DNA from 3 places in the Paraburkholderia sp. GAS333 genome. Region 1 is predicted to be linked to each of the others. Evidence: riboswitches for the same ligand, from Rfam matches in the RefSeq annotation. Region 1 holds a riboswitch; each other region holds the start of a gene.
What was found. Region 1 has a riboswitch for cobalamin ahead of cobA (uroporphyrinogen-III C-methyltransferase). Riboswitches for the same ligand answer to the same signal wherever they lie in the genome.

Region 1 (9,580 bases):
GGAAAGCGATACAACGCAAAAACGCCTCGGCATTTTGCGGACCGCCTTCCCGCAGATAACGCCACAACTGATGGCACAGATCGGCATCCGCCGTGCTGCGCGCGAGCAGATTTGGGTCTTCCTGCAAATCGCCGGAAAACATCGCGAGCGTTTGGCCGTTGCGCTCCGCGAGCGCGACCACCTGTTCGATGCCGTACGGCCAGTACGCCTCGCCGCCGAGATGGTCGACCACCACCACCCGCGCATGCTGCAACACGTCTTCGATATAAAAATCGACCGACGCCGGTTGCCGCAAATAGGTGACGTTCGCGAGCCGGATGCTCGGAAAGCCGTCACCCAAACGTGGAAACACGCTCGCCAGCAGCGACAGCGTGGTGTCGGCGGAACTGAGCACCACGATATCGGCGGGCTGCTGATCGATACGGATCACGCCCTGGGTATCGTCGACAAAACCGCCCGGCGTGGTGCGCAGCAGATGCATGAGCGCTTACGCCTGGTTCGCTGCAGCGGCGGGCGCCGCATTCGACGCCACCACGCCGAGCGCGGCGTCGAACGCGCGTTGCAGCGCAGGCTGATCGAGGTCCTCGCCGATCAGCACGAAGCGGCTCTGATTGCCCTCGCCCGCCTGCCAGCGTCGATCGAAATAGCTGTCGAAGCGACGGCCCACGCCCTGAATCACCAGACGCATCGGCGCACCCGGCAACGCGGCAAAACCCTTCACGCGATAAATCGTGTTCGCCTCGACCAGCTTCTGCAACGCGGCGATCACCGCTTCGCGCGACGGCGCATCCGCCTGCACGACCACCGAATCGAATTCGTCGTGGTGATGATCGGCGTCGTCGGCGGAACCGTGGTGATCGTGGCGCAAGTGGATCGTTTCCTCCGATGCCGCTTCGAGACCGAGCAGCGTGTGCAGATCCAGTTCGCCGCGTTGCGCGCGCACGATCTTCACCTGCGGCGGAATTTCCTCGCGAATCACCGCTTCGACCGCGCTTTGCTGCGCGTCGTCGAGCAGATCGGTCTTGTTCAGAATCACCAGATCGGCCGCCGACAACTGGTCTTCGAACAACTCGTGCAGCGGCGATTCGTGATCGAGATTCGGATCAGCTTTGCGCTGCGCATCGACGGCGACGGGGTTTTCGGCGAACTGGCCGCTTGCCGCAGCCGGGCCGTCCACCACCGTGACGACCGCGTCGACCGTGAAACTGTTCTTGATTTGCGGCCAGTTGAACGCCTGCACGAGCGGTTTCGGCAACGCGAGGCCGGAGGTTTCGATCAGCACGTGATCGATCTGGCCGCGCCGCTCGACGAGCTTTTCCATCACCGGAAAAAACTCTTCCTGCACGGTGCAGCACAGGCAGCCGTTCGCGAGTTCGTACAGTTGCCCTTCGGTTTCGACGCCGTTTTCATCGCAGCCGATCCCGCACCCCTTCAGGATTTCCCCGTCGATACCGAGTTCGCCGAACTCGTTGACGATCACCGCGATGCGCTTGCCGCCCGCATGCTGAAGGATGTGCCGCAGCAACGTGGTTTTGCCGCTGCCGAGAAAGCCCGTGACGATGGTGACGGGAATCTTGCGCATTTGAGTTTGCATCGTGAGGTCCATCCGTAGGGGTTGCACGTGCGCCGGCGCGTCGGTTCGTCTGTCTGCATCGGCATGGCCGGGCGCAAGCTGAAAGCTGAAGCGCGACGGGCCACGACAATATAAACACGGGGACGAACGACGGCGTTGCCGCGACAACAGAAAAACAGAAAGCGGGAATGAGGTCATGAACGCGCCGTCGCATCCCCGCGACGGGTGTCCTGCTTGATCTGGCCGGTATCCGGGCTGGCGAAAGCGCCGCTTCCCCTTCCCGGACGAGTGATTTCTCGCCCAGTGGTGATATGCCGACGCGGCCTTGCGCGTGGACATCGAAGCCGGCTCCGCGGTGTCGCGCATGAAGCCGACACCACTTTTCGCTTACCGTTGCGGGGGCAGCACAGGTTGACCCGATCCAGAGAAGGTGGGCACCCTGTTTCCCGTTTAACTGCATGCGCACGAGAGCGCACACGAGCACCAAAGTGCGTGCGAGTTTAGGCGCGCAAGACGCCGCAGTCAAGGCGCCGGAAGCTGCGGCAAAGCCGCCCGCATCAGCCGGAAACGCTTAGCGGGCGGGGCGTCCTGTGCTATCGTATGCGCGCGTTTGGTGCCCGCACATGCGTTCGCGTGTGCAGTTAAACGGGAAACAGGCAGCGCGTTCGTGCGCTCAACCTGTGCTGTCCCCGCAACGGTAAGCGACCTGCTGCGCCAGATTCACTTCTGCTGCGCCGCGCATGCGTTTTTTCGATGCCACTGTCCCGTGAATCGGGGCGGGAAGGCAAAGCGCATGAGGCCGCCAGCCCGGATACCGGCCAGACGCGGAGGCGGCGAATCTCGACGAATCTCGACGAATCTCGAATTTCTCGCCGCCGGCCGCTGGAATCCGCGAGGGACGGATGTGAAGGCGTTAAAGCATGGCGTAGCCGTATTCCGTTCGCGTGTTTGTCGAAAACAGCGTGACGGGTCGCGTTGTTCGCCATGCCTGAATCCGTTGTCGCATCACATGATTTCACTGTCCGCTGTCCGGCGTTCTGCCGCTTTCCGTTCCCGATCCGTTTCGGCCGCTTCGTCCGTTATGACATGGCGTGCGCCATGCACGCCGCGATGACGCGCGCGTGGTTGATCGGCGCGGGTCCCGGCGACGTCGAACTGATGACGCTCAAGGCGACCCGCGCGCTCGCCCAGGCCGATGTGGTGCTGGTCGACGATCTGGTGAATCCCGACGTGCTGCAATTCGCCCGCGCGGATGCGCTGGTCGTCTACGTCGGCAAACGCGGCGGTCATCCGTCGACGCCGCAGGCGGGAATCGTCGCGCAGATGCTCGAACACGCGCGAGCCGGGCGCAGCGTCGCGCGGCTGAAAGGCGGCGATCCGTTCGTGTTCGGCCGCGGCGGCGAAGAGCGCCAGGCGTTGCTGGCCGCGGGCGTCGACGTGGAAGTGATCAACGGCATTACAGCGGGGATCGCGGCGCCTGCGGCGATCGGCATTCCGGTCACGCATCGCGATTACACGCAGGGCGTGGTGTTTGTCACCGGACACGGCGCGGGCAGCGGCGAGCCGGATTGGGCCGCGCTCGCCGCCACCCGCATGACGCTCGTGATTTACATGGGCATGCGTCGTTTGAGCGACATTACCGGCGCGTTACTCGCGGCGGGCCTGTCCGCCGATACGCCGTGCGCCGCGATCGAATCGGCGACGCGGCCCGAGCAGCGCCACGCACTCGCGCCGCTCGGCGGGTTTGCGGACACAGTCGCGCGTGCGGGGCTCGGGTCGCCTGCGATCGTGGTGATCGGCGGCGTGGCCTCGCTGGCTGACGGCGTGCTGTCGACAGCCGCCGCGACGACGGCAAACGGAGCCAACGTCAAATGAAAACAATCAGCGTCGGCATTGGATGCCGCTCACAAAGTTCGGCTGAACAGATCGAAGCGGCGGTACGTCAGGCGATAGGCCCGCTCGACTTCGAGCAGATCAACACAATCGCGTCAATCGACATCAAAGCCGACGAACCCGGTTTACGCGAGTTCTGCGCGCGCCACGGCCTGCCGCTGAGATTGTTCAGCCGCGAGCAGATTGCCGCATTGCCGGTCGAAAGCCCTTCGGCGGCCGCACGCGAGCATGTCGGCGTGGACGGCGTCTGCGAGCCGTGCGCGTTGCTCGCCGCACAATCGCCGGAAGCTACCGCTTGTCTCGTCGTCCGTAAAACGGTTTATGACGGCGTGACCGTGGCTGTCGCGGCGTCGAATCCAGGCGTCGACAGGAAGCCGGTTCAAACTCACACTCGATATACCCAACAGGACCTCCCATGAAAACGGATCCCGAATCGCATCAACGCATGACCGAGCGCCGGCGCGAAGGCCATGAGAAGAAACAGGCCGGCGCGACCGTCGAAAAAGGTCTGCTGATCGTCAACACCGGCACCGGCAAGGGCAAAACCACGGCCGCGTTCGGCATGGCCGTGCGGGTGCTGGGACACGGCATGCGTCTCGGCGTCGTGCAGTTCATCAAGGGCGCGCTGCATACGTCCGAGCGCGATTTTCTCGGCGCGATCGCGAACTGCGATTTCGTCACGATGGGCGACGGCTACACCTGGAACACGCAGAACCGCGACGCCGACATCGCCACCGCCCGCAAAGGCTGGGACGAAGCGCGCCGGATGATCGAAAGCGGCGACTATCAGATGGTGATCCTCGACGAGCTGAACACGGTGCTCAAGTACGAATACCTGCCGCTCGACGAAGTGCTCGCCGTGCTGAACGCGCGCGCCGACATGCTGCACGTGGTGGTGACCGGCCGTCACGCGCCCGACGCGCTGATCGAAGCCGCCGACCTCGTCACCGAAATGCGCATCGTCAAGCATCCGTACCGCGAGCAAGGCGTGAAAGCGCAGCGCGGCGTGGAGTTCTGAGCGATGTCCGCGTCGCCCGGCGGCACACGCTCCACGGCGTGCCCTGCGTTGTTCATCAGCGCGCCCGCGTCGGGGCAAGGCAAGACTACGATCACCGCGGGGCTCGCGCGCTACCACGCGCGGCAAGGGCGACGCGTGCGGGTCTTCAAGACCGGCCCGGATTTTCTCGATCCGATGATCCTTGCGCGCGCGAGCGGCGCGCCGGTGCTGTCGCTCGATCTGTGGATGGTCGGTGAAGCCGGCTGCCGCGCGCTGCTCGCGCAGGCAGCGGCCGAAACCGATCTGATCCTGATCGAAGGCGTGATGGGGTTGTTCGACGGCACGCCGAACAGCGCCGATCTCGCCACGACATTCGGCGTGCCCGTGCTGACGGTGATTTCGGCGAAGGCGATGGCGCAGACCTTCGGCGCGGTCGCGTTCGGTCTCGCGCGATTCAGGCCCGAGGTGCCGTTTCACGGCGTGCTGGCGAATCGTGTCGGTTCCGCGCGGCATGCGCAGATGCTCCAGGAAGCGTTGCCGCCTGGCTTGCACTGGTGCGGCCACATCGCAGCCAGCGACGAAATCGCGTTGCCCGATCGCCACCTCGGACTGCATCAGGCCGCCGAGATCGACGACCTCGACGCGCGTCTGGACCGTGCCGCCGATACGCTCGCGCAAACCGCACTGACCGCCCTGCCGCCAGCCGTCGATTTCGGCGCACACATGCCCGAGGTATTGCCGCGCCTGCTGGACGGCAAGCGGATCGCCGTCGCCCGCGACGCCGCGTTCTCGTTCATCTATCCGGCGAATCTGGCGTTGCTGGAAACGCTGGGCGCGCAGGTCGACTACTTTTCGCCGCTCGCCGACGAACCGCTGCCCGCCGACACGCACGCGCTGTATCTGCCCGGCGGCTACCCGGAATTGCACGCGCAAACACTGGCGGCCAATCTGCGCAGCGCCACGTCGATCCGAAGCCACGCGGCGTCAGGCAAACCGGTCGTCGCCGAATGTGGCGGCATGCTCTACCTGCTCGACCAACTGACCGACGCACAAGGCGTCAGCACGCCGATGCTCGGCCTGCTGCCCGGTCACGCGACGATGCAGAAGCGCTTCGCCGCGCTCGGCATGCAGCAGATCGACAGCCTTCATGGACCGCTGACCGGTCACACGTTTCACTACTCGAAGCTGAACACGCCGCTCGTCCCGCTGCGCTCGGCCACCCGGCCACACGGCGATGCACCCGGCGAGGCCGTGTATCGCGCGGGATCGATCGTGGCGACCTATATGCATGCTTACTGGCCCTCCAACCCGGCCTTCACGGCCGCCCTGTTCCATGGCGAAGCCTTTTAACGACTCCGAGCGCGACGCCGTTTATCGCGCGATTTACGAACGCCGCGACATGCGCCATTTTGTCCGCGATCCGGTCGATCCCGCCGTGCTGCAGCGCCTGCTCGACGCGGCGCATCACGCGCCGAGCGTGGGCTTCATGCAGCCGTGGCGGATCATGCGCATCACCGATGCCGGGTTGCGCACGGCTCTTCACGCGACAGTCGAAAGCGAACGGATCGCCACCGCCGACGCGCTCGGCAAGCGTCGCGAAGAGTTCATGAAGCTGAAAGTGGAAGGCATGCTGGAATGTGCCGAAGTGCTGGTGATGGCGCTGATGGACGGACGCGAGCGGCACATTTTCGGCCGCCGGACATTGCCGGAGATGGATCTGGCGTCGGTCGCGTGCGCGATCCAGAACATGTGGCTGGCCGCGCGCGCGGAAGGCCTGGGGATGGGCTGGGTGTCGCTATTCGACGTCGACAGCGTGCGCAAACTTCTGCACATGCCGGAGGGCGCGCGGCCCGTGGCGATCTTGTGTCTCGGTCACGTCGACCGGTTTTATAGTGAACCGATGCTGGAGACCGAACGCTGGGCCAGCCGGATGCCTCTCGCAGATTGCGTGTTCGAAAACCGCTGGCCCGAGGATGACAACGCGGCGGAGTAGCGGCAACACTGCATACCGTCGCCCGCCAATGCCAGTCGCGCTAATCACCGCTGTACCGGCTTCACCGACACCACCTCGGGCGCACTGCCTGTCTGATCCACGCGAAGTTTCACGCGCCAGTCGGGCGGTGCATCGAATGGAAACTTTGCCAGCGCGCTTTTCACGAGTGCGGGCATGGCCCGTAGCGGATCGGCGTTGCGATCGACCGTCGCCGCACTGACCTTGTAGCGTTGCTCGCCGCTCGCCCGGTCGAAAAACCGCAATGTCAGCGAGTGTCGGTACGCACGCGAGCCGAACAGCGAAAACGACGCCCCAGACTCAAGCGCGCAGCCGCGAGGCGCGCAATCCTTCACGCCGACGCCGATCTCCGTGAGCCGCGTGTCGTACGCAATCGACAGCAGATACTGCGCGGGCTGGTCCGCCGTCGCGTCGACAAACCCACGCCGCGCCAGTTCGTCGCGCAGCAGCGCCTCGAATTCCAGATGATCCGCGCTGCCTTCCTGCAACGGCATGCGCGTGATCGTATAAGTCGATCCGCTGCGCAACACCACGGCCGAATTGGCCGGGCCGAGCGCGTGCACGTCGGTGCTGATCCCCGAGCAACCCGCCAGACCCGTCACCGCCACGGCCAGCGCCGCGCTCATCAGAAGTTTCTTCGCCATCTTCACGTCTCGATAAATAGTGTGTTGCCGGGTCATGAGCGAGGCGTTATGGCCGCGGCCGCGCCCGTTTGCGTATCGTCGAATACCGGCAGGTGGATCGTGAATGCCGTGCCCTCGCCGGGCGCGCTGACCACCTCGACGTCGCCGCCATGACGCGTCACCACGGTCTTGACGAACGCCATGCCGAGTCCCGCGCCACCGACCTCCGGCCGCTCCGTCGCGTGAAAGCGCCGGAACCGTTCGAACAGTCCCGTCTGCTGCTCCTTCGGAATGCCGTAACCCTGATCGCGGATCGTGCACGTCACACGGCGCGCTGCCATGGGCATGTCCACCGAAGGCGGCCCCGCGACGCGGCAGACAACCTTCGTGTCCGGCGGACTGTATTTGACCGCGTTGTTCAGAATGTTGACGAGCGCGCGCGTCATCAGCGAGCGATCGGCGCAGATCCAGTGGCCTTCGTGGCCTTCGTCGCCGGTCTCGGTGTGCAAGGTAATCCGCTTCGCTTGCGCCTGCGGCCAGACTTCGTCGCTGGCGTCGATCATCAGGTCGGCCAGATTCACCGGCTCAAGCTCATAGGCCTGCGATTCGGCACGCGCCAGTTGCACGAAGTCGTCGGCGAGAGTCAGCGCGCGCCGCGCGTAACGCTCGATCCGTTCCAGCAGCCCCTGCCCGAGCGCCGGCTCGCTGCGGCTCCGCTCGATTTCGACCAGCGCCAGAATCGACGCCTGCGGCGAGCGCATGTCGTGCGACAGCAGCCGCAACGCGTCTTCCCGTTGACGCTCGGCCGCATGCAGCGCGGACACATCGACGAGACCCGCGATCCAGCCGGTCGTCTCGCCTTGCGCGTTGGTGCAGGTCGCGTAGCGCAGCAGATAGTCGCGCCCGCTCGCGTCGCGCACTTCGACGCCCTGCGCCATCAGCGCGGCAAATTCGCCGCGCGCGGGATCGAGCAGCGCGGGCCACTGCGCATGTGCCAGCAGATTGTGTTCGGCGTCGGACGGATCGTCATGGTCGATCGTCTTGACGAGCGTCAGCCCGCCGAGCACGTCTTTCATCGATTGCCCGTCCGGCAGCAACGCGCCGATGCGCGCGAAATGCGCTTTGGCCGCGTGGTTCGACAGCAGCACGACGCCGCTTACGTCGCTCACCAGAATCGGCTCGGGCATGCTGTCGAGGCTGTCCCACACGAAGCGCTTCATGTCCTGCACGCGCTGCGCGGCTTGCGCCATCAGCGCCATATGCTGCTCCAGCACGTCGCCGCCAAACTCCCGGCGACGCTGCGGCGTTTCCGGCAGCAGATGCGGTTCGTCTGCGAGGCGCTGCAACTCGCCTCGCAGATACGCCATCGTCATTTCGAGGCGCCGCCAGTTCCAGATCGGATAGACAGCGACCAGGCCGAGAATCGCGGGCACCGGCGACATCCACAGTCGTGCGCCGTACAGCAACGCGGCACTGCCGGCCGTGGCGAAGAGGCCGAGGCCCACAGTCAGCAACAGCGAGCGACGCGGCGACAACACCAGGAATCCCGCCAGCAAAACGCTCAGCGGCACCAGCGAAACCAGCAACAGCACCCACGATTCGACCGGTTCGATCTGTCGGCCGGACAGCAGCGTATTGAGCACATTGGCGTGGATATACACGCCGGGTAACGGCCCAAGGTCGCCCGAAACCGGCGTCGCAAAGCGGTCGTACAAACCGGACGCGGTCACGCCGATCAGCACGATGCGTCCGCGCAACTGGTCGGCGGGCACGTTGCCGTCGAGCACGCTCGCGAAACTCAGTTTCGTGAAGTTTTCCGCGTTCGGGCCGAACGGGATCAGGAAACGGCCTTCGCCGCCGTCGTCGGTGGCGAGGCGGGCTGTGGCCGGATTCGCGGCCCCGGGCTGCGTCGCGCCGCGCCCGACTGAGCGCGCGGCCGACAGCATCAGTTGCGGCCAGCGCGAGTCCGCGTCGCCCTCGAATTGCGCGACGCTGCGCACGATGCCATCGCTATCCACTTCGAAATTGATGTGGCCAAGACCGGCGGCCGCCTGAGCGAGCGGCGTGACAGGTTCGACCACCGTACGCCGCCCGGCGCTGTCGGGCGACGTGAGCAGCACTGGCAGATAGGTCGGACTCAGCGCCACGGCCCGTGCAAGCTCGGCGTCTTCGGCATTGGCCTCGGTAAACAGCACGTCGTAAATGACCGCCGCCGGTTTGGCTTTGGCAAGCTGTTCGAGCAACCTCGCATGGACACTGCGCGGCCACGGCCAACGGCCGAGTTGCACGACGCTCGCATTGTCGATTTCGATGACGACGATATCGGGCCGCAACGGTTGCGCACGCAGGCTCAGGAAGCGGTCGTAGACCAGATGGTCGACGCTCGCGCTCAAGCGGCCGAGCGAGCAGAACAGAATCACCGCAATGCCGAGACACCCGATCGCCATCCATTCGATCAGGAAACGCCGGCCGGCGCGCCGTCC
Region 2 (9,580 bases), on a different contig from region 1:
TTCTCGCGGGCGGCGCGCGGGCCGTTGAAGGCCGAAAACGCGGGCGTGCCGGGTTTGCTGTGGGTGCAGCAGGGCGGCACGCAGGAAGTGCGCGACTCCACCGGACACGCGGCGCAATATCTGCGCGATGCGTTATCGCAGTTGTCGGGCAGCAGCGAATCGGCGGGCGAGGATGCGTTGATCGCCGTCGTGCAGCGCGAGTTGCGTCAACTGCTGACGGCGCGCACGCAGAAGGCGACCGGCCCGCTGGCCGAAGCCGAAGCGACCCTCACCCGGCTGATCGACGATCGCAACGGGCTTGAGCAGCAGCGTCAGCAGTTCGACGAGAACATCGCGCGGCTCGCGTCGTTGCAGGAAACCTTCGACGATACGCAGCGCAAGCGTCCGTGGGAGCTTCACGAACAGAAGGCCGTGCTGGCGCAGCAACGCGCCGACGCAGCCGCCGAACTCGAACGCAGTGTGCAGGGGCTCGCGCAGTCGTTGCAGGTGAGCGAGGCCGAACTGGCGTTGTCGTTGCAACAGGAGCAGGGCGCGGTCGAACTCGAAACTGCAGTTGCGCGCGAACGTCTGCAACTCGATCAGGCGCGGGCCGAAGTAGCCGCAGCGCAGACCGAACACGCGCAGGCGGCGAGCGGCGCGGCGCAATTCGACCAGGCATCCGCGGAGGCCAACCGCGCGCTCGAACTCGCGAACGCGGCGGTGACGGCCGCCGATCTGCGCAGCCAGAGCGGTTTTTATCGCACCGAGAGCGAGCGGCTGGAGGCGTCGATTGCTGCGGCGGACAAAGCGAACGAAGCTGTGATCGAGGCGACGCGCGAAGCGGCATCGCTTGAAATCGACGAGGCGAAACTGAAGCGGCTCGTTGTGCTCGACGGCGAGTTGACCGTGTTGCGCGCGCGCACCGAAGCGGCGATGACGCGCATCGAATACAGCCTGAACGGCTCGTTGACGATCAACGGCGCGCAAACCATTGGCCGCGGCACGCTGCGTGTCGACGAAGAAAAGCTGATCCAGCTCGGCGAACTCGGCGAATTGCGCGTGATTCCGGGCGTCTCCGATCTATCCGCGCAATTGTCCGAACTGGCGTCGCTCGAAGCTGCGCATGCCCAGTTGTTGCAGGCGCTCGGCGTGACATCGGTCAGCGACGCGCAGGCGCGTCACGAGAAGTGGAAAGCGTCGATTGCGCAGCAGAAAAGCCAGGCGAAGATTCTCGACGTGCATGCGCCGCAGGGCATCGAGGCTTTGCGTGCGGCGCTCGCGTCGGCGGCGGCTCGCTTGCAGGCGTCGAATGAACGGCTCGCGGGTTTGCCCGATGTGTCCGCCGCATTGCCGCTCGACGAAGCGCGGCGTAACGCGGAGATCGCGCGCGACGCATTGGAGGCCGCCCGCAAGGTGCTCGCGCAGGCGGCGGAAAAACGCTCGACCGGCATCGCCACCGCCGACTCGCTCGCCGCTCAATTGCAGCGCAAGGAAGCGCAATTGAGCGACGCCGCGTATCGCAGCAACCGCACGCAATGGCAGACGAAAATCGTCGAGCAGCGGGTGCAGGTCGACGCGTTGCGCAAGCAGCGCGAAGGACGCGAGCGCGAACTGGAAGCGGTGCGTCTCGACGATCCGGCGGCCGAGGCGAAACGCTATCGCGCATCGGCGGAACTGGCGCGTGGCGAGCAGCACGAACGGCAGGTGCGGATCGCGCAGTTGCGCAGTCAACTGGAGACGGTCGGCGCGTCGGGCCTCGGTGAACGTCTCGCGGCGCTGGAGGCTCAGGTCGAGCAGGCCACGCGTCGCAAGGACGAACTGAGCCTGCGCGCGAGCGCGTTGAGTCTGCTGGACGAGGTGCTGGTCGATGAACGCGACGCGGCGGTCGCGCAATTGCGCGCGCCGTTGACCGAGCGGCTTGGGCACTATCTGAAGCGGATTTTCCCGCAGTCGAGCATTGCGCTCGGCGACGATCTGAGTCCCGCGACGCTGGATCGCCATGGTCGCGCCGACACGCTCGACGCGCTGAGTTTCGGCACGCGCGAGCAGCTTGGCATTCTGACGCGGCTGGCGTATGCGGACCTCTTGAAGGCGTCGGGCAGGCCGACCTTGCTGATGCTCGACGACGCCGCCGTGCATACCGATGCCGCGCGTCGCGATGCGATCAAGCGCGCGCTGATCGATGCGGCGACGCGGCACCAGATCCTGGTGTTCACGTGCCACCCGGAACTGTGGGACGACCTCGGGGTAAGGCAGCGGGCAATCGAGGATCTGAAGGTGGCGGCTTGAGTCGTCAGGCTTGATGCGCTTGCGTCGGGCCTGAGCCGACCTGCGTCGGCTCAGGCTTTCACTTGTACCAGCGCGGCGTGTACACCCACTCGTCACCGTCGAGCGTGCCTTTGCCGAACCGCCGCGTCGTCGACGATCCGACGATCACCATCGTCCGCATATCCACATCGGACGAACGCAGCTCACCGAGCGTCAGCGTGCGCCGCGTGCCGCCGGGGCGGCCCACGTCGCGCCCGAGCACCACCACCGTTTGCGCGGAGCGATATTCCCGCACGATATCCAGCGCTTTATCCAGTTGCCACGGACGCGCGCGCGAAATCGGGTTGTAGAAGGCCATCACCAGATCGGCATCGGCCGCGTGCCGCAGACGTCTTTCGATGATCGACCACGGCTTCAGGTTGTCGGACAGCGACAGCATGCAGAAGTCGTGGCCGAGCGGTGCGCCTGCCTGGGCCGCCGCCGCCATCGCCGCCGACACACCCGGCAGGATCTTCAGTTCGACCGCCGACCAGGCGGGGTGTTGCGACGCTTGCGACGCGTCCTCGTCGAGCGCTTCGAGCACCGCTGCGGCCATCGCGAACACGCCTGGATCGCCCGACGACACCATCACCACCGAACGTCCTTCGCTCGCCAGATCGAACGCGTGCCGCGCGCGCTGCATTTCCTCGCGATTGTCGGTGCCGTGCACCCGCTGGCTCGCGCGCAACGGGCCGGCCATTTTCACGTAGGTGTCGTAGCCGAGGATGTCGGTGGCTTCGTCGAGCGCGGCGCGGGCCGCGGGGACCATCAGATCGGCGCTGCCGGGGCCGAGACCGATCACGGTCAGGCGGCCTCGTGCGCGGCCAATCGTGTGCGGATCGATCGCGAGCGGGGTGAGGGCAAGCGCGATGCCTGTCGCTGCGTCGTCGTCCAGCGTTTCGTACGGCACGCGCAGGGCTGCTTGCAGGAGGCTGGCGGGCGTTGCGTTGTCTTCAGCGCGAGTCTGCGTGAAGCGCAACGGCACGTCGAGCAGCGCGGCGGCTTCAGCGAACGCGGGGTTCGACGCGTGTTCCAGCGAAATCAGCAGGGCTGCGAGCGATAGCGGCGCGAGACGGTGTGCATCGAGCGAATCGCGGACGCGGGCAGCGATGCGGTCAGCGGCATCTGCAAACCCCGTCACCGCAGCAACCACACTGCGCGGATGAATCACCAGGTCATCTTCACGCCCGTCCCATACACGCGGCGTCACGCGAATCGCGAGGCGGGCGTTTTCTGAGCGCGGCAGCCGCGCGTCGTCGAGCCAGGGCGCGTCGCCTTCGATGCGCGTGCTCTCGCCCGCCAGCAGATCCGACACGAAGCGCTTGCCTTGCCCGATATCGGCGAGTGCATAACCTTCGGGCGGATTGAGCACGCAGGTGCCGAAGCGCAGTTCGCCGCTAGTCGTGATGGCGGGCGCCACGGCCAGAGCAGCGGCGATTTCGCGCGCCATCACGTTGACGCCGGCGAGTCCGCCGAGCAACGGCACGACCGCGCTGCCGTCTTCGGCGACGGCGAGCACCGGCGGCTCGACGCCCTTGTTCGACAGCATCGGCGCGAGGCAGCGAATCACGATGCCCGCTGCGCACAAGGCGACGATCGGTGTGCCGCGTGCGTAGAGTTCGCACAGATGCGCGCCGAGTTCGGTATAGCCGACATCGGCCTCGACACGGCCTTGCAGTGCGTGGATCTGGCAAGCGGCGCTTGCCAGCGGAGCAGCGGGATTCGCAGACGCGGGGTTCGAAGCAGCAGCAGAGCCGCTGGCATTTGCTACGCCTTCCAGATGACTCGCGTGCGCATCGCCTGCGGTCTTCGCGACATCAGCCTCGGCTGCGAGTCGTTCACCTTCGCCCGCACCACGTCCGCGATACAAAGCCTGAATGCGCCGGGCAGTCTCCAACGCGCCCGCGCCGAGAATCACGATGGCGGGCGCTGCCGTCATCCTTGCCATTTTTCCCCCGGCACGACGAGCAGCGAAAAATACGGCGACGCCATCGGATCGACGTCCGCGAGCGGCACGATGCGCTGATTGCCCATCGTCGCGCGTTCGACGTAAAGCGCACGTTTCGCGAGGCCAAGCTCGCCAAGCACGCGCCGCACCTTGTCGAAATTGCGGCCGAGTTTCATGATCACGGCAGCGTCGGCATCGGCGAGACGGCGGCGCAAATCTTCCTCTGGCAGCACGCCCGACAACACCGACAGGCTCTGGTTGCGATACACCAGCGGCGCACCGAGCACCGCCGCGCCGCCGAGCATCGAGCAGACGCCGGGCACGACTTCGCTGTCGTAGCGCGCCGCGAGCCGGTCGTGCAGGTACATGTACGAGCCGTAGAAGAACGGATCGCCTTCGCAGATCACCGCCACGTCGCGACCCGCGTCGAGATGCGCGGACACGACGCCTGCGGCGGTGTCGTAGAAGTCGGCAATGATCGCTTCATACGACAGCGGCGGTTCGAGCGCCTCGGTCGTCACCGGATAAACCAGCGGCAGATGCTGCTGCGCCTCGTGCAAATGCGCTTCGATGATGCTGAACGCGTTGCCCTTTTTCCCCTTGGCGACGAAATACGCGACCACGGGTGCCGCTTTCAGCAAACGCAGCGCCTTCAGCGTGATGAGTTCGGGGTCGCCGGGGCCGACGCCGAGTCCGAGCAAACGTCCTTGCACCGCCATTTATTCGACCTCCGTTGCGAGCGCATTGACGGCCGCGGCAGCCATCGCGCTACCGCCGCGCCGGCCGTTCACGACGACGAAGGGCACGCCGCGACTGTCCTGCGCGAGCATCGCCTTCGATTCGGCCGCGCCGATAAAACCCACCGGAAAGCCGAGGATCAGCGCGGGTTTTGGCGCGCCGGCATCGAGCATGTCGAGCAGATGAAACAGCGCGGTCGGCGCATTGCCGATCACGACGACGCTGCCCGCCAGATGCGGACGCCACAATTCGAGCGCGGCAGCCGAGCGCGTATTGCCAAGTTCGCGGGCGAGCGCGGGGACGTCCGGCTGCGTGAGCGTGCAGATCACTTCGTTGCCCGCGGGCAGCCGGGCTCGCGTGATGCCCTGCGCGACCATGCCCGCGTCGCACAGAATCGGCGCGCCTTGAGCGAGGGCGACGCGGCCTGCGGTGCCGGCATCGGCGGAAAATTGCAGATCGTCGATCACGTCGACCATCCCGCATGCGTGGATCACGCGCACCGCGAGTTTTTCGAGGTCGGCGGGAATGCGCGACAGGTCGGCCTCCGCGCGGATCGTCGCGAACGACTGGCGATAGATCTCCTGACCGTCGCGTATGTATTCAAGCATCAGTGTTACTCCGGGCCAGGCGCGCGAGCGTGTCGGCGGCCTGTTGGATCGTCAGTTGGTGCGCGACGCAGCGGCCGAAACCGGATCCGCTGTCGTCGCGTCGATAAAGGTCGTAGCTGCCGGGCGCAACCGCCAGCAGCGTGTAGGGCGCGCAATGCGCGGCCGCGCAGGATCGCGGGCAGCCGCTGAGGTGCACTTCGACGCCCGCGGGCAGTTGCGCGGCGAGTTGCTGCGCGTCGGCTTTGGTGTCCGCGAGACTTTTTGCGCAGCCGCTCGACCCGGCGCACGCGATCAGACGCGTGATCGGCTGCGACGGGTCGCAGGCGAGGCCGAGCGCGTTCAGTGCGGTTAGCACGGCGGGCACGGTGTCGGTCGCGAGGTCGGGAAGCAGCACGCTTTGCCACGGGGTGATGTGCAGGATGCCGGTGTTGTGCTGGCGCGCGAGCAAGGCGAGGGCGCGCAAGGTATCGGCATCGACGCGGCCGAGCGGCGGTTGGCCGCCTGCGTGCCATGTTCCCAACTTGCATTGCGGATGCGCGCCGAGGCGAAGGCCGGCGTCGGCTGGCGTGCTGCGTTGCCAGCCGGCGAGCGACGCGTCGCGTGAGAGCGGGAAGTCGACGTAGGTCTGGGCGTGCTGCAGGATGGCATCGACGGCATGGGTGGCGAGCAGGTGACGCATGCGGGTGGCGTCGTCGGCGGCGAGGTCGAGGAAGGTGTGCAGCAGCGCTCGCACGAGAGCCGGGACTTGCGCGGGCGATACGGCGGCTAATGGGCCTGTGCCTTTGTTAAGCCGCCCGACTTGCTGCGGTTCAGGCGCAGCTACGCTTTGAAAAGCCGAAGCCGAAGCCGAAGCCGAAGCCGAAGCCGAAGCCGAAGCCGAAGCCTCCGGCGGGCATCCCGCCAACCCGAACACGAACCGCACACCCTCGACACCCTGCGACGCCGCGATCCACACATCATGCGGATGATCGACCCGCGCCAGCCGCTCACCGCCATCCAGCAGCAACGCGAATTTCGGCGACAACGCTGCAAACCGCGTGTCGCTTTGCAGCAGCGCGAGCAGTTCGGCACACAGCTGCGTCGTATCGACCAGGGCCGCGGGATCGCGTCCGGCGGCGGGGCTGATCATCACGTTGCGGACATCGTCGGCGGAAGCGGCGCTCGCATTAACGGCCACGCTCCCCCCCGACATAGGCTCAGGCCCAAGCCCCGCACCCACCAGCGCCTCGATCAACGCCGCTTCGTGCCCGCTACGCACCCCGCGCACCTGCAAATTCGCGCGATTGGTCAACTCAACCACCCCGGCCGCGTGCCGTGCGCTCGCGCCTGCGATAACCTCGGCCTGCGCCGCGCTCAATACGCCGCCAGGCAGCTTGATCCGGCAGATCCCGCCATCGCGCGCGGCGACGATGCGCAGCAGCCCCGGACACGCCGAGGGCCGCAGTGTCGGGACCGCGTGAGGCAAAACGAGGGAGGGCGAAGCTTGATTCAAGACGGACACCGGGTTGAGCGTCGCACAAAAACCCGAGCAAGCCGCGTCAGGCTTGCTGCGGCATCGGTACACCCCGCCCGATGTTGGCTGGCACGAACAGTGTTGCCGGCAGGTCTCCTGGCTGGCAGGTCATGATCCGCCGCGGCCTTCCCGGTCAATCCAGTGGCGCGCAGCGCAGGCGGACTCGCTGCATACAGTTGCGGGGGCAGCCACAGTGGCACTGTGTTCCCTCTTCGGCCCCGAAGGGCACCGGCGGCTGTATTATGCCTTTTTTCGGACAGCGCAACGAGGCTGGACGCTTTGACAGGCGTGGCACAGCGCATTATTTGAAGATTCAGAGTGAGGATGGATGCATGCCGGCATGGCTGACCGTAGTGGGCATTGGCGACGACGGCTTCGCCGGTTTGGGACGGCCCGCGCGGCGTGCTTTGCTGACGGCGTCGGTGATTTATGGCGGCGAACGTCATCTGGCGATGCTGCCCGCGCGACTCGCCGCGCGCCGCACCCAGTGGCCGCGTCCGTTCGATCTCGCACCGTTGCTGGCCGAGCGCAATCAGAGCGTGTGCGTGCTGGCGAGCGGCGACCCGATGCTGTTCGGCGTCGGCGCGACGCTGGCGCGGCAGTTGCCCGAGGGCGAACTGCGGGTGCTGCCCGCGCCGTCGTCGTTGTCGCTGGCGGCAGCGCGTTTGGGCTGGCCGTTGCAGGACGTGGCGACGGTGTCGGTGGTGGGTCGTCCGCTGGCGGCGTTGAATGCGCATCTGCATGACGGCGCGCGCATTTTCGTGCTGAGCGCCGACGGCCGCACGCCCGCCGCGCTTGCCGCGTTGCTGGCGACGCGCGGCTTCGGCGCGACCCGGATGGTCGTGCTCGAACATCTGGGCGGCGATCTGGAACGGCGGATCGACGGCCGGGCCGATCAATGGCCCGCGGGCGAAGTCGCCGCGCTGAATCTGATCGCGCTCGAATGCCGCGCGGACGAAGCCGCGCCGCGTCTGCCGCTGACCTGCGGTCTGCCTGACGACGCGTTTCGCCACGACGGCCAGTTGACCAAACGCGATGTGCGCGCGATCACGCTCGCGCGCCTCGCGCCGACGCCCGGCGAATTGCTGTGGGACGTGGGCGCGGGCAGCGGCTCGATCGGGATCGAATGGATGCGCGCGCATCCCGCCTGCCGCGCGATTGCCGTCGAAGGGCATCCGGAGCGGCAGGCTTTTATCGAACATAACCGCGACACATTGGGCGTGCCGGGTCTGCAACTCGTCGCGGGCCGCGCGCCCGAGGCGCTGCACGGACTGCCCGCGCCGGATGCGGTGTTTATCGGCGGTGGCGTGACGGTGCCGGGCGTGCTGGAAACCTGCTGGGAGAGTCTGCGCGACGGCGGCCGTCTGGTGGCGAACGCGGTCACGCTGCAAGGCGAAGCGGCGCTGATCGCGTGGCGCGACCGGCACGGAGGCACGCTGACCCGCGTCGCGCTGGCCGACGCGCGGCCGCTCGGCGGTTTCGATACGTGGCGTCAGGCGTTGCCGATCACGATGCTCGACGTGACGAAGCACGCTGCGGGTATCCCGGGCAACATGCCCGCCGTTTCCACCGATCATCCGTAATGCGCGACGAAACACCCGAACAACCCGCGCCGCTACGTAGCGGCTACACGACCGGCAGTTGCGCCACCGCGACGTCGCTGGCGGCGGCGCGTCTGCTGCTTGCGGGCGTCGTCAGCGAGGTCGCGGAAATTACGCTGCCCAAGGGCCAGCATGTGCCGATGCCGCTGGTCTACTGCCGCCGCGTCGTCAATGACACCGATGTCGCCGATGACGTCCATGTCGCCGGAGATGCCGGCAACGCCAGCAGCGCTGACGTTGCCGAAGCCGGCACCGTCAAGGACGCCGGCGACGACCCCGACGTCACCCACGGCGCGATCGTGTTCGCGCGCGTGCGCCTGATCGCCGAACCCGGCGTGATTTTTCGCTCGGGGCCTGGCGTCGGCACCGTGACGCGAGCCGGTCTGACACTGCCGGTCGGAGAACCGGCGATCAATCCCGTGCCGCGCAGCATGATGACGCAGCATCTGACCGAACTCGCCGCCGAGCATGCGTACAGCGGCGGCTTCGAAGTGACGATCGGCGTCGAAGGCGGCGCGGAACTCGCGTTGAAAACGATGAACCCGCGGCTGGGCATCATCGGCGGATTGTCGATTCTCGGCACCACCGGGATCGTGCGGCCGTTCTCGTGCTCGGCTTATATCGCGTCGATTCATCAGGGCATCGACGTGGCGCGCGCGAACGGCTACACGCATCTCGCGGCCTGCACCGGCAACGCCAGCGAGGACGCGATGCGCGCGCACTATGCGCTGCCCGATATCGCGCTGATCGAAATGGGCGACTTCGTCGGCGCGGTGCTCAAGCATATGAAGCGCGCGCCGGTCGAGCGGCTCAGCGTGTGCGGCGGCTTCGGCAAGCTCAGCAAGCTGGCGGCCGGGCATCTCGATCTGCATAGCCGGAATTCGAG
Region 3 (9,580 bases), on a different contig from region 1:
CCCGGACGGGTTGGTCAGCGTGCAATACACGGTGCCGAGCTGGTCGTAACGTTGCATCGACGCGGGCACCAGCGTCACGCCCATGCCCGTCGCGACGAGGTTGATACCCGACACCATGCGCGGCACCTCGCGCGCGACTCGCGGGACGAACCCCGCCTGCCGGCACGCGGCGAGGATATCCGCGTACATGCCTGGCGCGCCGGGGCGTCTCACGAGAATGAAGTCTTCGTGCGCGAGCGCCTTCAGCGAAATTTGCGGCGGCTTCCTGCCGTCTTTCCCGCGGCCTTTGAGCAGCGGATGCCCGACCGGCAGCACGACGACCATCGGTTCGTCGAGCAACAGTTCGAACGCGACGCCCTCGCGCACATCGACCGGTTTGCGCAGAAACGCCGCCTGAATCTGGCCCGCCGCGAGGCGCTCGATAATCTCCGCCGCGTTGAGTTCGGCGAGTTCCACCGACACCTCGGGACACACGGCCCGGAACTCGCGGATGACTTCAGTCGTGAACGGATGGAACGCAGCGGAACTGGTCAACCCGATAGAGATCGTGCCGAGTTCGCCGCGCGCGATCCGGCTGGCTTTGTCGACCGAGGCTTGCAGGTTTTGCAGCAGACGTTGCGCGTCGTCCGCGAATGCGTGGCCTGCCGGTGTGAGCGTCACGCCGCGCGGCATGCGGATAAACAGCTCGAAGCCGATCTCTTCTTCCAGCGCGCGGATCTGTTGCGAAAGCGGCGGCTGTTGCATCGACAGCCGTTCGGCGGCGCGCGTGAACTGGCCTTCTTCGGCGACCGTCAAAAAGTAGCGAAGATGCCGCAGTTCCATGGCGTTCCGTCTCCTTGCTGGCAGAGGCCGTCGTCCGTTTCGACACGACTCAATGCCATATCTAATAAATATGGACAGTGCATAAAACAGGTATTTTACATTTACCAGCGGCGCTCCTACGATCTCGTCCATCGCATCGATCCAGCCCTTCCAGGGGGATCGCTGCGACATGCGAAGAACAAAACGAAATGGAGACGACCTCGGTGAAAAAACAATATGCAGCGGCCGCGCTGGCCATGGTGAGTTGCGCAGGCGCGCACGCGCAGTCGTCGGTGACGTTGTACGGCGTAATCGACACCAACCTCGAATTTCTCAACCATGCGGGCGCGGACGGGGGCTCGCTGGTGCGTCAGAATTCCGGCGGCCTGAGCAATTCGCGCTTCGGCTTCCGGGGCGACGAAGATCTCGGCGGCGGCAATCGCGCGTTCTTCATTCTCGAAGGGGGATTCAACGGCAACGACGGCACCAATGCGAGCGCCGGCGTGCTGTTCAACCGGACGGCAGCGGTCGGGTTGGCGAATGCGTACGGCGCGGTGTCGGCGGGTTTGCAGTACACAGCCATGTACGACACGCTGATCAAATACGATCCGATGGTGTTCGGCCAGCAATACACGTGGATGCCGAGCACCGGCCTGTCGGACAGCTTTTCGTTCAAGGCGCGCGTGAACAATTCGGTCAAGTATGTAGGCCACTTCGGCGGATTGACGGCGACCGGCGTCTACAGTTTCGGCGGCTCGGCGGATTCGTTTCAGAGCAGTGCCGCGTATGGCGGCGCGCTCGACTACAACATCGGCAGCTTCGCGGCGGCGCTCGCGTACGACTACCGCAACGGCGCGATCAATTCGAGCAACCTGTGGACCAAATCGCGCAACTGGAGCGCGTCGGCTCGCGAGCAGATCGGCGACGCGACGCTGATGGGCGGCTACGAGCACTATCTGTATAACCCGACTAAAGGCAAGTCTGTGTCGTCGGCATTGTGGTTTGGCGGCGTGCGTTATCTGGTCAAGCCGGAACTGCGCGTGACGCTGGCCGCTTACTACCAGAGCAACAAGGCGGACAACGTGTCGAACGCGCTGATGGGCGTGCTGGGCGCGGACTATATTCTGTCGAAACGAACCGACGTGTACGCGACCGTCGCCTACGCCGCGGCCACCCGTTATGCCGATGGCCAGTACACGCCGGTCGGCGTGACGAGCGACACCGCGTTCGGTCCGGATCAGACCGGCGTGACGCTCGGCATCCGGCATCGTTTCTAACTTTCGTTTCCATAGACGGATTCGGCGACGCGCTGCGTTTAACCCACTGCACGGTGATCAGGAGTCAGGCTGGATGATTATCAATTTCTCTCGATATCTCGCGCGACTGTGCGCGGCTGCGTCGGCGAGCGGCGCGATGCTGCTGTCGTTCGCGCAGCCTGCACTTGCGGTGCATGCGTACGAGCCGCATCTGAAGCCGGTGGCGACGATCGCGGACACGCGCTTCACGCTCGACACACCGCAAGGGCACGCCGAATTTCCGTTGTATCTGTCGAAAGACTGGAGCGTCGCGCAGCCGCAAATAACACGCGCGGTGATCGTGATTCACGGCAAGTTGCGCAATGCGGACGTGTATTTCCGCACCGCGCAGAAGGCCCGCGACGCGGCGCACGCGGACCCCGACGCGACGTTGCTGATCGCGCCGCAATTTCTCGCCACGCTCGATCTGCGCATTCACGACGAGCCCGCCGATCTGCTGCGCTGGAGCGGCAACGGCTGGATGGGCGGCGAAGCGGCGCAAGCGCCTGTGTCGATCAGTTCGTACGACGTGCTCGACGCGATCGTCACGCGTCTCGCCGATCGGAAGCTGTTCCCGAATCTGCGGCACGTCGTGTTCGCCGGACACTCGGGCGGCGCGCAGGTCGTGCAGCGCTACGCGGTCGCCGCACGCAACATCGCCGCGCTGACCGATGAGGGCATCGACGTGCGTTATGTGGTGGCGAGCCCGTCCACGTATGCGTATTTCGATGCGCAGCGGCCCAACGCGCAAGGCGTCGCCGCGCCGTTCGATGCAGCACAGTGCCCCGATTTCAATCAATGGAAATACGGCATGGACCAGCGGCCGCCGTATCTCGACGACCGCTCGCCCGCGCAACTCGAAGCGGCCTACGCCGCGCGCCGGATCGATTATCTGGTCGGCGGCGACGATGACGATCCGCAGCAAAGCGCGCTCGATAAAACCTGTGCCGCCGAGGCGCAGGGGCCGCAGCGCGTCGCGCGTGCCGAAGCGTATTACCGTTATATCCGCGCGCGTCATACGGATCATCTGCAACAGAGTTTTCATATCGTGCCGGGCGTCGGCCACAACGGCGCGCGGATGCTGACGTCGGTCTGCGCACTCGCGGCGATGTTCGATACCCAAGGATGCGAGCCATGAGCGAAGCGACTTTCCATCGACGCGAAGGCGCAAGCTCCGCCAACGATCACACGCCAAACGCTTTGAGTCCGGCGATGGTGCGGCGCGCGATCTTCGCGTCAGTGCTCGGCAACGGGCTCGAGTGGTTCGACTTTCTGATCTACGGCTACTTCGCGAAGATCATCGCGCAGGTGTTCTTTCCCGGCGGCAACGGCTTCGTGTCGATCATGCTGACGCTGGCCACGTTCGCGGTCGGCTTCATCGTGCGGCCGATCGGCGGCATTCTGCTCGGCATTTACGCGGATCGCGCCGGGCGTCGCAAGGCACTGTCGCTGCTGATCATCTCGATGGCCGCCAGCACACTGCTGATGGGCCTCACGCCCGGTTACGCGCACATCGGTATCGCGGCGCCGTTGCTGGTGGTGCTCGCGCGGCTGCTGCAAGGGCTGTCGGTCGGCGGACAGTTCGCGACCGCGTCGGCGATGCTGGTCGAGTACGCCCCGCCGCACAAGAAGATGTTCTATTGCAGCTTCAACATGTCGGCGCAGGCGTTTGCGTTGCTGCTGTCGTCGGGCGTCGGCTACCTGCTGACCACGCAATTGACGCATGAACAACTGGTGTCGTGGGGATGGCGTCTGCCGTTTCTGTTCGGCGCGCTGGCGGGGCCGTTCGGGTTTTATATCCGGCATCGCGTGGCGGAGTCGCCGGAATTCGAGCGCCTGCGCGATAGCAAGGACAAGCCGCCGCGCGTCACCGTCCGGCAGTTTTTCCGCGACAACGGCGATGCGGCGATCTGCGCGATGGGCGTGATCATCGTCGGCGCGGCGACGAATTACGTGTGGCACTCGTATCTGTCGGTGTATGTCGAGCGGCAATTGCATTTGCCGTTATCCACCGCGCTGCTCGGCGCGTTCGTGTCGGGCGTGCTGAATCTGTTCCTGTTCCCGCTGTCGGGCAAGCTTGCCGACCGCTACGGCGCTTACCGTCTGTTCTATCCGATCGTGATTGCGTGGATGGTCTGCGTGTATCCGCTGTATCAGTTCGTCGTGACGAATCCGACGCCGGGGCATCTGTTCATCGCGCAACTCGTTGCCACGGTGTTTCTCGCGGCGATGTCCGGCTCGCATCCCGGCATGCTCGCGACGCTGTTCCCGGTGCGCAGCCGCTCGGCGGGCGTGGCGCTGTCGTACAACATCGCGGTGACGCTGTTCGGCGGCATGGCGCCGCTCACCATCACCGGTCTGACGCGCGTGACCGGCAGCAGTCTCACGCCCGCGTTCTACCTGATTTTTGCCGGCTTCGTTTCGCTCGCGATGGTGTACTTCACGCGCTCGGGACGCGAGCCGCGCGGCACGGCGGCGCGACCCGCCGCTCATTAGCACGGTGGCGCGCGGCGCCGCCTGGCAGATTAACCACGAGCTTATTGCATGACCCAGCCTTTGATTACAGACGACGAGCGCGCGCCCAATGAACGTCCGGTGGCGGTCGTCGCGAACCGGCATCTGACTGTCACGACCGATGCGGGCAGCGGCACCGTGCCGGTGTTCGCGAACGGCGACTGGCTTCTCCCCGCGCGCGGCATCGAACGCGCGGTGATTCTGATTCACGGCCGCCTGCGCAATGCCGATACGTATTTCGACCTCGCACAGCGGGCCTGTGCGCTGGCGGGCGGTAGCGCCGCCGATACGCTGCTGATCGTGCCGCAGTTTCTCGCGACCGCCGATGTGGCCGCGCACGATGTCCCGCCATCCACCTTGCATTGGGAGTGGACCAGCTGGATGGGCGGTGGCGAGGCCGAAGGTCCGGCGCCGCTCAGTTCGTTCGACGTGCTCGACGCCATCGTGCAGACGCTCGCTTCGGACGACCGGTTTGCATCGCTGACCGAGGTCGTGATCGCGGGGCATTCGGGCGGCGCGCAGGTCGTGCATCGCTATGCGGTGGTGGCGCGCGAGCAGGCGTCGCTGGCCGCGCGGGGTGTCGGGCTGCGGTATGTGGTCGCGAATCCGTCGTCGTATGTGTATTTCGATGCAATGCGTCCGACGGCATCCGGCGAGTTCGCTGCGTTCGATGCGGCTCGGTGTCCGTCGTTCAATCGCTGGAAATATGGGCTCGAAGATTTGCCCGCTTACACGCGTGGCGAAGATGGCTCGGCATCCGCCGACGGGCTCGAAGCACGCTATGCGCGCTCCGATGTCACCGTGCTGCTGGGCGGCGCGGATTGCGATCCGCAGCATCCCGCGCTCGACCGCTCATGTGCAGCGATGACCCAGGGCACGAACCGGCTTGAGCGTGGGCTCGCGTACGCGCGGTATATGGCGTTGCGGCATCCGCAAGGATTGGCGACCCACCGGACGTTCGTGATCGATGGCGTCGGGCACGATGCGAACGGGATGTTTGCTTCTGAGCAGGGGCTGGCGGCGGTATTTGGCGTCTGACGGTGTTCGCGACGAGCCTTGGCGATCACGTCGGTCGGGCCAGCATGGGCACAAAGCCTGCTACCGCAGCAGTGACCACGCGGATCGATGTTGATGATCCGCACGCCACCGTCCGAGGAGCGTGTCGACATGACTAAAACCCGAATACTCGCCACTGCGCTTGCCGCTGCATCGCTAGGTGCGCTGTTGCCCTGCAGCGCACAGGCCGACGATGCCCCCAGCCCGTGCGCGTCGCTCAAACGAATCGTGGCGGCGGCGCCGGGCGGCCTGGCTTCAATGACACCCGAGGATGGCAAAGGCATCGCGCAACCCTACGGCGACGATGCCCAATGTGCTGCGAGCCCAGGCAGCTACCAGTGCACGTGGACGCCGCATCACGACGCCGGTTCGAATGCCGCCGCGTTGCAGGCGGTCGCAGCCGACATCGCGTCGTGTCTGCCCGAAGCGACTCACGATCAGAATTCACCGGGACGCCAGCACTTTTATGTCGGCGATAAAGGCAAGCGGACCGGCATCACGCTGACGCCCACGGGTTCGAACAAACTGCGGCTGGTGGTATCGGGTCAGTGACCGGCGGGCTAGTTAATGAGTAGCTGCTGTGTCCCGATAAATTGAAGTTGAACGGCGGCGACAGTCAGCTCGCCGACGGCCGCCATGTCCAGCCGCGCGACGAGCGCCGCAATTCGACCAGCGACAGCGGCGCGATTTCAATCCGCGCAAATATCTCGGGCGATGCCCCCAGCGCATGCACAATCGCGGCCCGCAGCAGCGGGGCATGCGTGACGGCAACGACATGGCGCGGATGGTTCGATGCGTGATCCGCAGTCGTAGGGTTCAACGCGTCGAGCCACGCTCCCACCCGCTTCACGAGCGCAGCGAACGACTCGCCTCCGGGCGGCGCGGCGTCGGGATCGCGTGTCCATGCGGCGAGTTCCTGGGGCGCTTCGTTGGCTATGTCGATGAGCCGCTGGCCACGCCATCTGCCGTAATTTATATCCGCCAGAGCTTCGTCGACCGTTGCGGCCAGTCCCAACGCCGAAGCCGTTTCGCGCGCGCAAACCGCCGGGCTGACGAACGCGGCGGCATCGCCGGAAAAGGCCATACGCGCCCGCACAGCTTCCGTTTCGCCGATGCTACGGGCGTCGAGCGCGTCGTCGTCGATGGGAAAGCGGCCTGCGCGCTGCGCGGCCGTCGACGCGTGGCTGACCAGTAACAGTCGTAGGTCCATTCTTTTCATTTCCGTTCAAACGATGCCGAAACGCGGCGCGGACGGCACGTCCAGGGTCGCGGAGGCCCGAGTTTAGCGCGTAGAATAGCGGGACTGCGAAGCACGGAAGCCGGTGAGAGCCCGGCGCGGTCGCGCCACTGTAATCGGCATCACAAGCCGAAAGCCAGACCTGAGCTTCGCACTATTCCTTTGCAATCGACTTTCGGGGCGCGCTACCCCCAGGAGATGTCACTATGAACGACACCGTTTTCAATTCCGCGACCCAGCCCGTTGCGCAACCCACGCCTATCCCGTTGCGTGAGTTGCTGCCTTGGGTCGTATTCGGCGGCTTGCTGTTATTGCTCGCGATTTACTTCGTTGGTGCAGAAGAAGGTGCCACGTCGCTGGTGCCCGGCATGTACGTGCATGAATTCGTGCACGACGGTCGCCATCTGCTCGGCTTTCCCTGCCACTAACGGAGCCGGACATGGTTGGTAAATTGTTGGTACGCGGGATGCTCGCCGGCATCGCCGCGGGACTGCTCACGTTCGGCTTCGCACGACTGGTAGGCGAGCCGCAGGTCGATCAGGCCATTTCGTTCGAAGAAAAGGCAGACGCCGCCAAAGGCGAAGCGCCCGAGCCTGAACTCGTGAGCCGCGAGACCCAGGCGGGCCTCGGATTGCTGACCGGCGTGGTGACGTTCGGCGCGGCGGTCGGCGGTCTGTTCTCGCTGGTGTTCGCGTATGCGTACGGACGTGTCGGCGTGCTGGGCGTGCGCGCGTTGTCCGCGTGGCTCGCGCTGGCGGCGTTCATTGCGCTGGTGATCGTGCCCAATATCAAGTACCCGGCTAATCCGCCATCGGTAGGCGACCCCGAGACGATCGGGATGCGCACGGGCCTGTTCTTTCTGATGATCGCGATCTCGATCGCCGCGATGGTGTTCTCGCTGAAGGTGCGACGCCGCGCGGTGCTGAAGCTGGGCGCGTGGAACGGCTCGATTGTCGCGGGACTGGTGTTTATCGTGATCATCGCGGCGGTGCAGTTGTCGATGCCGGTCATCAACGAAGTGCCGGCGGCTTTCCCGGCGGTGCTGCTGTGGAAGTTCCGGGTGGCCGCGATCGGCATGCAGGTCATCATGTGGACGACGATCGGGTTGCTGTTCGGCGCGCTGGTCGAGCGCAGCGATTTCGCACGGCTGAATGTGCGTGGCGTGGCGAAGTCGGCTTGAGGCTGGCTTGGCTCTGGGGCGCTTGTCGGTACTACTGGCGCTCCGGTGCTTACGGCGCGACTGTGCAAGCGGTCGCGCCAGGTGCGCAAGGCTCGACTTTGGTTTGCTATCAAGGACTTGACCCGGTTGTGGATAGGTTATCCACAGGCTTGCGAACATTTTCTGTGGACAAGTTCGACGGGTTTCTCCTGTTGGCCGGTCGTTGTTCCTGTATTCGTCTCCGTAGTTGCCGCGAATTGCCGCGATAAGCACGCAGACGCGGCAACTCGCCCTCGTTTCACACCCCTTTTCCTCGCAGCGCCCAGTTGAACACGCGTCGCGCTTTCCCGGCCGGCTGCGTCAACCGGTCGAACAGTTGTGAGACCGCGCCATCCAGTTGAGCCAGCGCCGGTGATTTTGCTGGATCGACCTCGATCCCCACTGCAGCCGACGCACGCTCGTTCGTTGCATCACGCGCCGAACCGCTCGGCTGTCCGTTGTATCGGGCGATCAGCGAGTCCAGTCGCGCCACGATCGATTCGACATGGGCCGCGCTGATATCCGCCGCATTGAGCGCCGCCGCTTCCTCGTTAGACGGCGTCCCGCGCCGCGCCGGATCGCTCAACACCCGCGCCCAATGCAGGCAGCACAGCAGCGAACCCGTGGCTAGTTCGACATCGGGATTCCACGTCACTACACGCTGGGTTTGCAGCGGCTTTAATGCAATCCGAAGATCGTGCCAGCCACGATCCAGCCGACGCATGGCAGCACGCGTTTCAGACGCGCTCACGCTAGCAGCACCACCAGCACCAGCACCAGCACCAGCACCTGCCGCAAGCCGGACCACCTCGCGCAGCGCTCCGAGCACAGCGCCCAACCGAACCTCGACATGACGGGTGGCCGAAAGCGGCATCATCAGAATGGCGACGGCGAACGACACGATGCAGCCCACCAGCACTTCCTCGATCCGCAACTCGACCAGCGGTCCCATGGCGAAACCCAGTTCGCCGTAGACCAACCCCACGAGCACGGTAATGAAGAACACCCCCGGCGCGTAAGCGCTGAGGATGAAGTACGCCCAACCGAACACGCAGAGCACCATCGCTGCCACTAATAGTGTCGGCGAGTCGTGCAGCGGCGCGACCAGCATGACGCTGACCAGCGCGCCAGCCAGCGTGCCGACCAGACGCTGCGCGCCGCGATAGACCGTATCGGCGCGAGATCGCGTACCGAGAAACACGACGAATGTCGTGATGACGGCCCAGAACCAGCGCTCGGGGGAGAGCGAATGGCCGATCAGCATCGCCAGAAACGCCGCAGTCGTGGCGCGTGTGGCAGGCAGCCAGCAGAGTTTGGCGCGCATGTCGGCGAGGCGTCGGGAGAACGGCGAAGCGATCGCGTTGTTGCTGGCCGGCACAAACGAAGCGCGCCGATGCGTCAGTTCCCTGAGCCGCGTCATCGCGTGACGAAGCATGTCGGCCGTGGTCGGGGCGTTGTCCCTGGCGGCGTGGCTCGACG

Region 2: another riboswitch for cobalamin. It lies ahead of cobG (precorrin-3B synthase); the one in region 1 lies ahead of cobA (uroporphyrinogen-III C-methyltransferase).
Region 3: another riboswitch for cobalamin. It lies ahead of ABH945_RS22145 (CbtB domain-containing protein); the one in region 1 lies ahead of cobA (uroporphyrinogen-III C-methyltransferase).

What each region holds. Positions count from the first base shown of each region.
Region 1 covers NZ_JBNDKS010000009.1:179,561-189,140, reverse strand. The annotation lists gene cobN (cobaltochelatase subunit CobN) at 1-481, opposite strand, end outside; gene cobW (cobalamin biosynthesis protein CobW) at 488-1,594, opposite strand; cobalamin riboswitch at 1,798-2,076, opposite strand; cobalamin riboswitch at 2,168-2,410, shown strand; gene cobA (uroporphyrinogen-III C-methyltransferase) at 2,684-3,448, shown strand; gene ABH945_RS32485 (cobalamin biosynthesis protein) at 3,445-3,885, shown strand; gene cobO (cob(I)yrinic acid a,c-diamide adenosyltransferase) at 3,882-4,484, shown strand; gene ABH945_RS32475 (cobyrinate a,c-diamide synthase) at 4,488-5,813, shown strand; gene bluB (5,6-dimethylbenzimidazole synthase) at 5,797-6,456, shown strand; gene ABH945_RS32465 (DUF4136 domain-containing protein) at 6,501-7,118, opposite strand; gene ABH945_RS32460 (CHASE2 domain-containing protein) at 7,151-9,580, opposite strand, start outside.
Region 2 covers NZ_JBNDKS010000004.1:337,045-346,624, forward strand. The annotation lists gene ABH945_RS23510 (AAA family ATPase) at 1-2,268, shown strand, start outside; gene cobJ (precorrin-3B C(17)-methyltransferase) at 2,327-4,225, opposite strand; gene ABH945_RS23520 (precorrin-2 C(20)-methyltransferase) at 4,222-4,953, opposite strand; gene ABH945_RS23525 (precorrin-8X methylmutase) at 4,954-5,580, opposite strand; gene cobG (precorrin-3B synthase) at 5,573-7,081, opposite strand; cobalamin riboswitch at 7,163-7,341, opposite strand; gene cbiE (precorrin-6y C5,15-methyltransferase (decarboxylating) subunit CbiE) at 7,426-8,676, shown strand; gene ABH945_RS23540 (cobalt-precorrin-5B (C(1))-methyltransferase) at 8,676-9,580, shown strand, end outside.
Region 3 covers NZ_JBNDKS010000003.1:1,421,909-1,431,488, forward strand. The annotation lists gene ABH945_RS22110 (LysR family transcriptional regulator) at 1-822, opposite strand, end outside; gene ABH945_RS22115 (porin) at 1,026-2,078, shown strand; gene ABH945_RS22120 (alpha/beta hydrolase) at 2,152-3,234, shown strand; gene ABH945_RS22125 (MFS transporter) at 3,309-4,592, shown strand; gene ABH945_RS22130 (alpha/beta hydrolase) at 4,641-5,648, shown strand; gene ABH945_RS22135 (hypothetical protein) at 5,778-6,218, shown strand; gene ABH945_RS22140 (histidine phosphatase family protein) at 6,283-6,876, opposite strand; adenosylcobalamin (AdoCbl) riboswitch at 6,971-7,057, shown strand; gene ABH945_RS22145 (CbtB domain-containing protein) at 7,110-7,331, shown strand; gene ABH945_RS22150 (CbtA family protein) at 7,343-8,083, shown strand; gene ABH945_RS22155 (FUSC family protein) at 8,361-9,580, opposite strand, start outside.